DNA from 4 places in the Shewanella sp. 5_MG-2023 genome. Region 2 is predicted to be linked to each of the others. Evidence: predicted binding sites of a transcription regulator. Region 2 holds the regulator's gene; each other region holds the start of a gene.
What was found. The regulator MetJ, encoded in region 2, represses methionine synthesis genes. The targets are predictions, from matches to a motif close to TAGACGTCTAGACGTCTA.
Positions count from the first base shown of each region.

Region 1: the regulator MetJ is predicted to act here: its motif matches at 1,838-1,855, upstream of Q4557_RS03615 (methylenetetrahydrofolate reductase).
Region 3: the regulator MetJ is predicted to act here: its motif matches at 1,996-2,013, upstream of serA (phosphoglycerate dehydrogenase).
Region 4: the regulator MetJ is predicted to act here: its motif matches at 1,662-1,679, upstream of metH (methionine synthase).

Region 1 covers NZ_JAUORC010000004.1:192,680-195,886, forward strand. Annotated here, with positions in the region: gene Q4557_RS03605 (TonB-dependent copper receptor) at 1-1,242, opposite strand, end outside; partial or broken gene Q4557_RS03610 (type IV pilin protein) at 1,481-1,618, shown strand; gene Q4557_RS03615 (methylenetetrahydrofolate reductase) at 1,859-2,833, shown strand.
Region 2 covers NZ_JAUORC010000002.1:8,842-12,048, reverse strand. Annotated here, with positions in the region: gene Q4557_RS01020 (bifunctional aspartate kinase/homoserine dehydrogenase II) at 1-88, opposite strand, end outside; gene metB (cystathionine gamma-synthase) at 151-1,311, opposite strand; gene metJ (met regulon transcriptional regulator MetJ) at 1,519-1,833, shown strand; gene Q4557_RS01005 (sulfite exporter TauE/SafE family protein) at 1,970-2,710, shown strand; gene Q4557_RS01000 (conjugal transfer protein TraF) at 2,772-3,207, opposite strand, start outside.
Region 3 covers NZ_JAUORC010000002.1:119,021-122,227, forward strand. Annotated here, with positions in the region: gene ygfZ (tRNA-modifying protein YgfZ) at 1-518, opposite strand, end outside; gene serA (phosphoglycerate dehydrogenase) at 681-1,910, opposite strand; gene Q4557_RS01460 (DUF2238 domain-containing protein) at 2,062-2,658, shown strand; gene Q4557_RS01465 (response regulator transcription factor) at 2,915-3,207, shown strand, end outside.
Region 4 covers NZ_JAUORC010000009.1:41,442-44,648, forward strand. Annotated here, with positions in the region: gene Q4557_RS06835 (ABC transporter ATP-binding protein) at 1-444, opposite strand, end outside; cobalamin riboswitch at 562-734, opposite strand; gene Q4557_RS06840 (histidine phosphatase family protein) at 873-1,574, opposite strand; gene metH (methionine synthase) at 1,872-3,207, shown strand, end outside.

The sequences.
Region 1 (3,207 bases), on a different contig from region 2:
ACTGGTTTGCCATTGATCCATTCTTAGCCCCGTCAAGATTTTACCTTGGTTAAGCTGATAACTTGATTCAACAAATAAGCCGGTATTGATATAAGCCATGTCCTGCATAAAGGGTTTTGCTAATAAATCATCTAGGCCATTATCTTCTGCTTGATTGATGCTGCGTCCTTTGTGCTTACTGTCCATATAGTCAAGCCCGACAATGGTTTCCCATTTTTCATTGGCTGAAATATCAAACCATAAATGACCACCTGCGGTTTTTCGTCTGACATTAGTGCCTGCATTTACGCCGCGGTCAAACTGATCCATAACGTGATCGTTTTCATTACTATATAACTGAAAATCAATATTATTCAGCCAGTAAAAATCAACATCCTTTTGCAGCAGAAAGGTGACATTTTCATTATCGATCACACGAGCTTTATTGGTTCTGTCAGCGTACTCAGCCTCACCGCTTGAGCTGCCATAAGCAAGCTCAACCACGGTTGACTCGTCGGGGGTCCAACCTAAAGCAAAATTGTAATTATTACGGTCATAAAGGGATTGAATGGTGGTGCCATCACCGTCTTGATAATGATCGCTTTTAGACTTATTAGCATCAAAATCAATGTAATGGGTTTCAGTACCTGCTTTTATTTCGACTAAGTAATCTTCACGGCCAAAACTGCCACCGGTTACGCTGGCGCGACCTTCAAGGCTTTTCTCACTAAAGCTATGGCGATCTTTTTCAAATAATACCGTCCCTGCGGAACCTACTGGGCCATATTTTACTGTTTGTGGGCCTTTAATCACTGTAATGGCATCATAGGCTTCTGGATAAATATAAGCTGTTGGCGGATCCATACGTCCGCCACAGGTGCCATAAACATGCTGGCCATCATCAACAATACTGATGCGTGAACCGCCCATGCCTCTTAAAGAAGGGTCGCCACCTGCGCCGCCTTTTCTGGCGATACTAAAACCGGGGATGGTTTTTAAGTAACCTGCACCGTCATAAGCGGGCAGCGGTAATCTGGGCTTTTTGGGATCGGTGACAACTTTGGCAGGATCGCGCATTAACTCCCCTGTCACCACAAGGTAGTCATCACAGCTTTTATTATCGCAGTGCTGCTTGTGTTTTTTTTCTTGGGTGGTTTCAACAGCCTGAGTGTCTGTGGGATTAGCCTCAGTGGCTTGAACGAAGGAAGTGGGTAAAAAACCTAAAGCGACAGCGATAGAAATCATCAATTTAGAGTGGTACATAAACAGTCCTATGACAAACCTATAATATTTGTGCGGACATTTATAAATTAACCAGAACAGGTTTCAACTTAAAACCAACAAACTGCGACACTATGTCACAGGCTCATTAAAGGGAGGTCAAAAATACTAAACTCTTATAAATAAAAAACCTTTTATTCAAGTAGATAAGTAGGGGTAGCAGCCCATTTGAAATAACATCGCTGCCAAATAATAAACTGAATAAATGGATTTTTGAGCCATGGCGCTTAACCATAATAAGGGTTTTACCTTAATTGAGCTCGTAGTCGTTATCATTATTCTTGCCATTCTAGCGGTTACTGCCGCACCTAAATTCATCAATTTATCAACCGATGCCAGAATTGCGGCATTAAACGGCGCAGCGATAACTCAATAAAGTCACCTCCTCAGCCAAGTACATTAACCACAACTAATAGGGGAAATGTGACTCTGCTTGCTCTATATTCAAACCCACAGACAGATAAAATCATCTGAGTTAAAACTTATCGCCGACTAATTTAAGTGGTTATTAATTATTTCAAAAAATACCCTTTTTCGGCCTTAACAAGGGTCAAAATTTAAGACACAATGGAGATAATATCCATCTAGACGGCTAAACATGAAAAAATCATTAAAACAGCGTTCATCCGATCATCACCGTGGGATCTATTTTATTGGTACAACCCCACCAAAAATCGATACTGATTTTGAATCGGTCAGTATTATCGCTGATAAATTGTTAGCTCGCCTTGATGAGATAAACTTTGATGGTTTGATCATCTACGATATTCAGGATGAAACCAGCCGCATTGATACCCCAAGGCCTTTTCCCTTTAAAGCCACTCATGACTCTGGTACTTACGCTCAGCTAATCAATCAAAAGTCAGGCAAGCCAGTTATTGCTTATAAGAGCGTTGCCGGTCTTGATGAACAGGGCTTTAGTGAGTGGTTGTCCCGCGCTTGGTATCAAAATAATGTCAGAGACTTGGTATTAGTGGGATCGCCATCGACTCAGGTTGCAAGTTCATTACCATTAAATGACGCTTACCGCGTATTAGCGGCACACTCTCAAGCGTTCTACCTTGGTGGCGTGGCCATTGCAGAGCGCCATTTAAGTAAAAAAAATGAACATATTCGCCTGTTAGGTAAATCAAACCAAGGCTGTGAATACTACATCACTCAGGCGGTGTATAACGCCCAAGCAACCATTGATATGTTAACCAGCTACGCCAAAGAATGTGCGTTAAACAATATCAAGCCTAATCGCATCATCCTGACATTTTCACCTTGCGGCAGTGCTAAAACCTTAGAATTTATCAACTGGTTAGGTGTGTCGGTACCCGAAGCTACCAGCCAGCGTATTTTGTCGGCAGAAGATCCTCTGTATGAGTCAATTAAGATTAATCACAGTAACCTGCTGAAAATTTTAGCCGCGGTTATACCGCTTAATATTCCATTAGGGCTGAATATTGAAAGTTTAACTAACCGTAAAACTGAGATTGATGCCTCGATTTTGATGTACAAACTGCTAAAGGGCACCATGGATCAAGCCTTAGCCCAAAATCAAATTGATCAATTTGTGCTAAATAAATAGTCCTCAGCGATAAAATCTTGCCCTATGGTGTTAATAGCCGCCATAAGGCAAGCTTTCAGCGTCAAGCGCCAGTAACAAATGGCTTACCCATAAGCGCTTATATTGACTCTAAAAAATCACATAAACCACAATTAAATATTGAAAAAAACCAATAATATCAGTTATTGTTGAATTAAATATGGGGGGATAACTGTAAATTAGCAGTAATGGTTAAAGGTCAAGTGTTAGCCTATAAGTCAGCAAGGTGCTTGCTAAGTTGAAGCATTTACCAACACCGACTTGCGGCGCTAAAGGCCCTCAGTTATCTCATCAACGCATTTCAAACAAAGGCACAGTCATCACTTAAACTTGCCTAATTTTTTACTACTTTTGCT
Region 2 (3,207 bases):
GAGTCAGTAAAATATGGGCAACGCGGCGATAGCAATCTGCATCAGCAAGACTTGAACCACCAAATTTATGTAAATGACTGCGGGCCATTTTTCACTCCTTAAACAACATATACCAGCCTGACTACATGAATATAGCCAAGGGAGATTAACTTAAAGCGCAGCGACAGCAGCTAAGCCTACTTCAATATCGGCAACCAAGTCTTCAGCATCTTCAATCCCGACAGATAGTCGCAGTAAAGTATCTTTAATGCCAGCTTCATACCGTGCTGCAGGCGCCATTGCTCTATGGGTCATGGTTGCAGGTACGGCAACTAAGCTTTCCACTCCGCCTAAGCTTTCAGCAACACTGAAAATAGACAGTGCATTTAAAAAGGCGACCACTTCTGCTTCACCACCTTTAAGTTCGAAACTTAACATAGCGCCGAAGCCTTGTTGTTGCTTAGCTGCAATATCGTGACCTGGGTGGTCTTTTAAGCCTGGATAATACACTTTTTCGACAAGATTGCTGGCCTGAAGTACGTCAATAACTTGCTCAGCATTTTTTTGATGCTCGCGAATACGTACAGCTAAAGTACGAATGCCACGTAAGGTTAGGTAACTATCAAAAGCCGAGCCTGTTAGCCCTAAGGTGTTTGACCACCAGTGTAGTAACTCACCCAGTTCAGGGTCTTTTGCCACCACAGCGCCACCTACAACGTCACTATGACCATTGATATATTTGGTGGTGGAATGCATGACGATATCAGCGCCTAGCTCTAATGGCTGTTGCAAAATTGGCGATAAAAAGGTGTTATCAACCACAACTAAGGCATCGACTTTATGGCTTTGCTCAGCAATAGCTTTGATATCAACAACACGTAATAATGGGTTTGACGGCGTTTCTAACCACACCATTTTAGGTTTCTGAGCAATCGCATCACTGAGTGCTTGCTCATCTGTTTGATCAATCACCAGTAATTTAAATTGGCCTTTGTTGGCAAGATTTGTGAACAAACGGTAACTACCGCCATAACAATCGTGAGGCACAATCAGTAAATCATCGGGGCCTAATAAACTAGTGACCAAGGTAATCGCAGCCATACCGGTACAAGTAACCACCCCAGTAGCGCCATGTTCAAGTTTGGCAATGGCTTCACCTAACACGCAGCGCGTCGGGTTTCCTGAACGACTATAATCAAACTCTCTAGGGTTTTTATGGCCATCAAAAGAATAGTTTGTTGATAGATAAATCGGCGGGACTACAGCGCCGTATTGGGTATCTGACTCGATACCTTGGCGTACTGCTAGCGTAGCTGCGCGATGTTTGCTCATTGTAAACTCCTAAAGAATACACACTAAAGAGATGTCTAGATGGCTAAATGTACCTAAGCTAAGTCACATCGTCAATACAAATCAGCCGTTTAGACGTCTAAACATAAAGAAATCTATTTCCATTCGTTATAGAATAACCGCAATAATTTGACTGTTATTATTTAGCGGTTAAAATCTGCCACGAATCTATCGTATAAAGGTGAGTTAATGACTGAATGGAATGGCGACTATATCAGCCCATATGCCGAACATGGCAAAAAAAATGAACAAGTTAAAAAAATCACGGTATCCATACCTTTAAAAGTTTTAAAAGTATTGACTGATGAACGTACCCGCCGCCAGGTTAATAACTTACGTCATGCAACCAATAGTGAACTACTGTGTGAAGCATTTTTGCATGCCTACACTGGACAACCACTGCCAAATGACGGTGACTTATCAAAAGAAGGGCCTGATAGCATCCCATCTGAAGCAAAAGCTTTGATGGATGCCATGGGAATTGAGTGGGAAGATCTTGATTAAGTCAAGCTAGCGACTAGCGCTGAAGTACTTGCGCTAAAGCATAAGCCTGCTCAATTAATCAAACACTGCTCGTCATTTAACGCATCGAGCTCTCAAGCTGAGAGTGAGTTGCAGTATTGCGCCTAAAGAGTCGACAATGGAATTTATCGATCCGCAGACCTTGATGCTTGCATCGGTTATCATTTTTCTAGGCGCATTAACCCAAGGCCTTATCGGTTTTGGGCTTGCGGTTGTTGCCAGTCCACTTCTCTATATCATCGACCCACAATTAGTCCCAGCCCCTGTGATTATGATGGGTTTTTCCATCGCCTTATTGACCTTATTGCGTGAACGTACTCAACTGGAGTTTAATGGGCTGCAATATGCGCTGCTGGGGCGAATACCTGGTGGCTTTATGGGCGCAGGTTTATTACTGTTTGCCCCCCAAGCAGTACTGGGGTTAGCCATTGCCTTTATTGTCGGCGCAGCGGTGTTGCTGAGTATTTTTAAGATCACAGCGCCAGTAAATCGGCTTTCGCTATTTATTGCAGGTGTCTTGTCGGGGGTATTTGGAAATATTGCCGCCATTGGTGGGCCACCATTAGCGATTTTATTAGCCGGTAAAGATGCGCCGCAGTTTAGAGCCGCGCTATCGATCTTTTTTGTTTTCAGCTCAATGATCGCACTGATTATTTTAATGCTTGCAGGCTTAGTGGAAGCAAAGCATCTGTGGTTGTCATTGATGCTATTGCCATCTGTCATACTCGGAAATATTGCCGCAGGAAAGCTAACCAATAAGGTTGATAAAAATAAGACTCGCATCGCCACTATGGTGTTATGTAGCTTAAGTGCATTATTGCTAACCCTTAAGTCGTTAATTGAATTATCAGCAGGCTAGTCGATCATCTTTTTGTGGCAGATATAAATGCAACAATGATGACAGCTAAAAATGATAACGCTTAAAAGTGATAAGAAGTTTGCAGCACAGCGCCAATGGCATCATCACCATAGCTGCCGCTCATATCCAGCTTAAAGGCTTGGCCGATGGCAAAGCCGGTGCCGAAAGAGTAAATATCTACGCTATTATCTTTTAAGTCATGGCGGTAGCCCATGCGTAAAAACAGCCAGTCAGTGGCTTTAACTTCACCGCCCACTCGCCAATACTGCACCGCATCAAACTCGCTAAAACGGCTTTGCTCCACCAGATCAATATCCGTGGTTAAGGTGACTCTGGACCAATCATAAGCAGCTCCCACTGTGACTAACGGCTCAATTTGGTATTCAAATGTCCGTCCTTGAGCTTCAACTGTGGTTATTTTTTTACTGAATAAATTACGAGCAGACAGCCCTAAGGTTAAGCTTTCTGTTGGCTCAATAGCCACCCCAAGATCAAGG
Region 3 (3,207 bases), 110 kb from region 2:
TTTGAAGCTGTGACTAATTGCTGCGCTTTTTCAGCTGATGTAATCACTATGAAGCGCTCAGCATCTTTTAAAATAATAGCGCCTTCAGCGTGAGTAACTTCATGTTCAATCCGTCCAAATTGCTGCTCAATAAACTCTGCAGCCTTCGTACCAGCAAAGCCTAAAATAACTTGCTTAGCAGTGACATCAGTTAATTCCGCTTTACTGAACACCGCATATTTCTGCCATGAGGCCAAACTTAGCGGTAATACTGATGCTGGCATTAAAATAAAAAGGCTTTCAGCAATTGTGTAGGTTCTAAAGCTAGCAATCATCTTACCCTTAGGATCGCAATGGGCGCCCCAGCGCCACTGAGTTTCTGTCAGCGATACGATATCGGTAGTGACTTGGCCGTGAATAAAGGTTTTACCTTGCTCACCGGTCACTTCAATTAAACCTAAGTGGCTTAAGTTTGAAACCAGTAAGTCGGGCGTTGAAGTTAAGTAACCCCAGTTTGGCTGTGTGGTTGCGAGTGTCATAAAATGATCCCTAAGGTGAGCAACAAAGATAAGCTTTGAGTGTAACGGAATTCAGTGAGGCTCAAAAGAAAAAGCTATCTTCAATTAATTGAAGATAGCTTTAATTCACAATTTAACTGCGAGATAAGCCTAAGGTTAAATCGTTCACCGACTTAGCTTGAATTAAAACAATACGCGGGTACGAATAGTACCTTCAATTGCTTTTAACTCGCCCAGCGCTTGTTCGGCTTGGTTTGAATTGACTTCCATGACCACGTAACCAATATCTGCAGTCGTTTGTAGATATTGCGCAGCAATGTTAATGCCTTTTTCTGAAAACGCTTGGTTAATTTTAATCAACACACCTGGACGGTTGTGGTGAACATGCAATAAGCGCGAGGTGCCTTTATGTTGTGGCAATGACACTTCAGGGAAGTTAACCGCAGACACAGTTGAGCCATTATCAGAATATTTAGCCAGCTTACCCGCGACTTCAATACCGATATTTTCTTGAGCTTCAGCAGTACTACCACCAATATGCGGGGTAATAATGACGTTATCTTGTCCACGTAGTGGGCTAATAAATTCGTCATCATTTGACTTAGGCTCAACTGGGAATACATCAATTGCAGCGCCTGCAATATGGCCTGACTTTAGGGCATCAGAAAGCGCATCAATATCAACCACAGTGCCCCGTGATGCATTGATAAAAAAGCTTTTTGAACGCATTTGTTCAAACTCTGTCGCACCAATCATATTTTTAGTTTGCGCAGTTTCTGGTACATGCAAGCTGATAACGTCTGCTTCATTCAATAGTGTTTCCATTGAATGGATTTGGCTGGCATTACCCAGTGGCAACTTGTCTTCAATATCGAAAAATACCACCCGCATACCGAGGGTTTCAGCCAAAATACCCAGCTGAGTACCTATATGGCCGTAACCAATGACCCCTAAGGTTTTACCGCGCACTTCATAGCTACCATTGGCACTTTTTAACCAACCGCCACGGTGGGCAAGGGCGTTACGCTGAGGAATACCGCGCATCAGCATGATGATCTCACCTAACACTAGCTCAGCAACACTGCGAGTGTTTGAGAATGGCGCATTAAAAACGGGTACGCCTAACTTCTCAGCAGCGGCAATATCAACTTGGTTAGTACCAATACAGAAACAGCCAATCGCGACTAGTTTTTCAGCATGGTTCAACACTTCAGCGGTTAATTGGGTGCGCGAGCGCAGGCCGACAAAGTGAGCATCTTTAATTGAGCGCAGCAACTGGTCTTCAGGAAGGGAAGCTTTGTGATATTCAATATTGGTATAACCTGCACGCTTAAGTACATCGACTGCAGTTTGGTGGACGCCCTCCAACAGCAGGATTTTAATCTTATCCTTGTCAAGCGAGTGTTTTGCCATGGTGTGGGTACCCTCTTATCAATAGTTATGCTTATGTTATGCTGACATTAATGCGCAACCAAAATAGCATTATTTATTGCCATTGTAGAGGGCTAGATGGCTAAAGACTGTGATCTTGGTTTAGAACAATATCATCTAAAGGGAATGTATAGTGAATAAGAAAGTTATATGGGTGGTTATTTTTGCTGTCGTGCTCGTTTGGTCGGTGAGTTCACCTAAAGATATGTTTACTTGGTGGTTAGAAGCACTGCCAGCATTAATCGCCTTACCCATCTTATTTTTTACCCGTAATAAATTCCCCCTAACACCCTTAGCTTACTTATTGATTTTGTTACATTGCTGCGTGCTCATGGTCGGAGCTAAATATACCTATGCCGAAGTACCACTGTTTGATTGGTTGGCTGATGTGATGGGTAGCGAACGTAATAATTATGACAAAATCGGCCATCTTGCTCAGGGGTTTATTCCGGTCATACTGGCAAGAGAGGTGATGCTAAGAAATCACGTCTTACAACCGGGCTATTGGTGTCAGTTTCTATCAGTTTGTTTTGTATTGGCATTTTCTGCTTTTTACGAACTTATTGAGTGGTGGGTTGCAGCTGCAACAGGTGAGAATGCGGAGGCGTTTTTAGGCACTCAAGGCTATGTGTGGGATACACAGTCAGATATGTTTATGGCACTTATAGGTGGTATTAGTGCATTAGTCTTGCTCACAAAGGTACATAATAAGCAGTTAGCATCACTTTAATCAGCTACATTTATAGATCTTGTGACTGTTAAGTTTATTTTTACTTGTTTTATTTTTGGTAACGGCTTGGTTTGCGAGCACTTAATCTATTAATGAGTACTTAAGTATTGCAGAAATACTTTATAGACTAGTTAAAATGCCTTATGGGCTAGTTAAAATGTACTATTATTGCATTATGTTGTTATTATGTTATCAATGTTTCAGGAAGAAACTCGTATAGCCGAGAGATACAGAATACTTTTCAGGGAGAAAAGTGATGAATTCGAATATTGATGAATTAGTCTTCTTACACCAGGTTGCAGCGCCTTGCAACTTGGCTATTTTAGCTGAGTCGATAGGGTTAAAAACCAGGGTAGTGAAACACCCTAGTGAACTTGAAGTAGAACATAATACTAATTGTTTCTATTTGATCGCCCAAAAGGGGGCCGCGCTGGATAGCAAAGGCATTCCGCTGTTGGTATCACGGCTAGTTAATCATGTCCCTGTCGCTTTATATCAAGTTGAACGGGGCTCGTTAGATCAGGAGTCTGCACTATTGTTAGGTGTAAG
Region 4 (3,207 bases), on a different contig from region 2:
CTGTTTTTCACCGCCAGATAACTGCTCATATTGCTGCAAGGCTTTGTGCTCAAGACCCACTTTAGCCAGCGCCTTGGCAATATCATCTGCATCTGCTTGGGTATTGGTTTCAAAAAGGCCTTTATGGGGCGTTAAGCCCATAGAAACCAGTTGATGGGTGGTCATATCAAAATAATGGGGTGACTCTTGCTGCACAACGGCAACCTTAGTGGCCAATTGTTTATGAGAAAAACCATTAATATTGTCGCCAAATAAGCTGATTTTGCCAGCATCAGGGGTGATATAGCGATACAAGCAGCGCAGTAAGCTGGATTTACCCGCACCATTAGGGCCAATAAGCCCTAGCATTTCACCACGTTGCAAGGCAAAACTGACTTGAGAAAGGATCTCATTGTCTGCAACTGACCAGCTTAGCTGATCAACTGTTAATGCCGCAGTAGTCAAGATACTACCCCTGCGGTTATCCAAGAGGCATGTTTAGCCACATCTGGGGTTTTAATACTGATCACGATACAAACTCCGCCTGAGTTACCCGCTCAAGTTGTTGTTAGGTGCTGCTAATTCAGCAAGAAAAACTAAGCTAGGTATCTGACTTAATGGCATTCATTAATCACTTATCTTACAAGTGATGAGATGCTATTTTACAGTTGCGGGTACAGTTCGAGCTAAACAGCATTTAGGCTAGTTCTCGATTCCCTACTCATTTAGCGAACCGCTTGATACTGGTGTTGCTTAAAGCATTTCACACAAGCACTCAACTGCAGCTAAATTGACTTAATTTGAAATTTTATTGCACTTAATAAATGCGGCTTATATTGTACGGTATATCTGCCTAAGTGAAGTTAGTTTTTTCTGCTAATTTTAGGCTAAAACTAATTATTCCAGTTTAAACGATAGACGGGTTTAGTCGATTTATCATCAGCTTCAGGCCAAAACACATCAATGGTTACCGTCGCGGCATAATCTATATTCAGTTGTCCATATAGCCCTTTACAGCGCTCAAGCCCTAACACCAAAGCGATAATATGACGGATAACTCCACCGTGAGTCACTACCAGAGCAGTGGCTGATGCTGTTGCCTTAGCACTATTAGCCTCAGCAGTATGAGCTTCAGCCAAGTTGTAAGCTTGCAAGGTTATTTGCGCAAAAGCCTGCGCCACCCTTTGTTCAAATTCAGCCATGGGCTCAGCTTGGGGCGCGCCATGCTCCCAAGGGTTATCCCAATAGGCATCTAACGCTTTAGCGCTATGCTGATAAAGCTCTGCAAAGCTTTTTCCGTCCCACAAGCCAAAATCAATTTCCTGTAATTGAGACATTATCTCAACCTGTAAAGCTAAATCAGCACTCACTTGGTTTAACTGCTGCGCTAATTCAGCGGCAAACGCATGGCAGCGCACCAAAGGCGAACTGTATAGCTGCAGTGATGGCAAACAACCTAATAGCCCTAGCTTAGCCGCACTCTGGTGCATGTTCGTTAGCCCCAAATCAGTTAGCGCCACATCGGTTTTACCCCGCAAAATACTGCCGCCCTCACATTGGCCATGGCGTAACAATATTATCTTAGCTTGCTTCATCTAAGGAGACTCCATCGGCCGTTTCAATTGGCTTATGTTTTTAGTGTGAGCAATGGGCTTGCTCTTACAATCTATTTAAACGTATTATGGACGTCTATACGTTTAAATGTCCAAACAAAATATTTTAAGATGAATTTTATTACAGGGGATTTCGCATTATTCTGCCCTATAAAAGCATAAATAAAGGTATGCTTATTTCATCTAAAACCGTTAACACAATCCACTAACTACTTAAGTTAGCGTGTTATTTAACGCTCGATTAAGTGATTAGCATAAAAGCAATTAAGGTAATACGTTATGGCGAAGTCGACTTCCTACAGTCAGGTACTTGAACAACTTACAAATACGCTAAAACAGCGCATAGTTATCCTCGATGGTGCCATGGGCACAATGATTCAAGACTACAAACTGGAAGAAGCCGACTATCGTGGTGAGCGTTTTAAAGACTGGCACTGTGACGTAAAAGGCAACAACGACATGTTGGTGCTAAGCCAACGCCAAATCATTAAAGATATCCACACTAAATACCTGTTAGCGGGTGCTGACATTATTGAAACCAATACCTTTAATGCCACCACGATTGCTATGGCCGATTACGACATGCAGTCGTTGTCAGCAGAAATTAACCTTGAAGGCGCCAAAGTTGCCCGTGAAGCCGCTGATGACGTTACTGCGCAAACGGGTATTAAACGCTATGTTGCAGGGGTGCTTGGGCCAACCAACCGCACTTGCTCTATCAGCCCAGATGTAAACGACCCCAGTTTTCGTAATATCACTTTTGATCAATTAGTCGAAGCCTATGTTGAATCAACCCGTGCATTAATTGATGGCGGCGCAGATATCATCATGGTCGAAACCATCTTTGATACCCTCAACGCCAAAGCCGCATTATTTGCCATCGAATTAGTGTTTGATCAAATTGGTGATCGGCTACCTGTAATGATTTCAGGCACCATTACTGATGCTTCAGGTCGTACCCTAACAGGGCAAACCACCGAAGGCTTTTACAACTCACTGCGCCATATCAAACCATTATCCATTGGCCTTAACTGCGCCCTTGGCCCAAAAGAGTTGCGTCCCTACGTTGAAGAGTTATCACGGATTGCAGAATGTTATGTTTCTGCCCACCCTAACGCTGGCTTACCTAATGAGTTTGGTGGTTACGATGAAACCCCAGAAGAAATGGCCGAAGTGATCAGTGATTGGGCACGGGAAGGCATGCTCAATATTGTGGGTGGCTGTTGTGGTAGTACACCCGCGCACATTAGCGTTATTCGCGATGCCGTTATCAGCCATGAGCCACGTGTCATACCTGATATTCCCGTTGCCTGTCGCTTATCAGGGCTTGAGCCATTAACCATTGATGGCAACTCATTATTTGTTAACGTCGGCGAGCGTGCCAACGTTACAGGTTCAGCCAAGTTCCTGCGCTTAATCAAAGAAGAAAAGTTTGAAGAGGCCCTAGATGTCGTGCGTGAGCAAGTTGAAAACGGCGCACAAATCATCGATGTCAACATGGATGAAGGTATGCTTGATGGCGTCGAGTCGATGAAAAAGTTCTTGAACTTAATCGCCTCAGAGCCTGATATTTCTCGGGTGCCTATCATGATCGACTCATCAAAATGGGACGTGA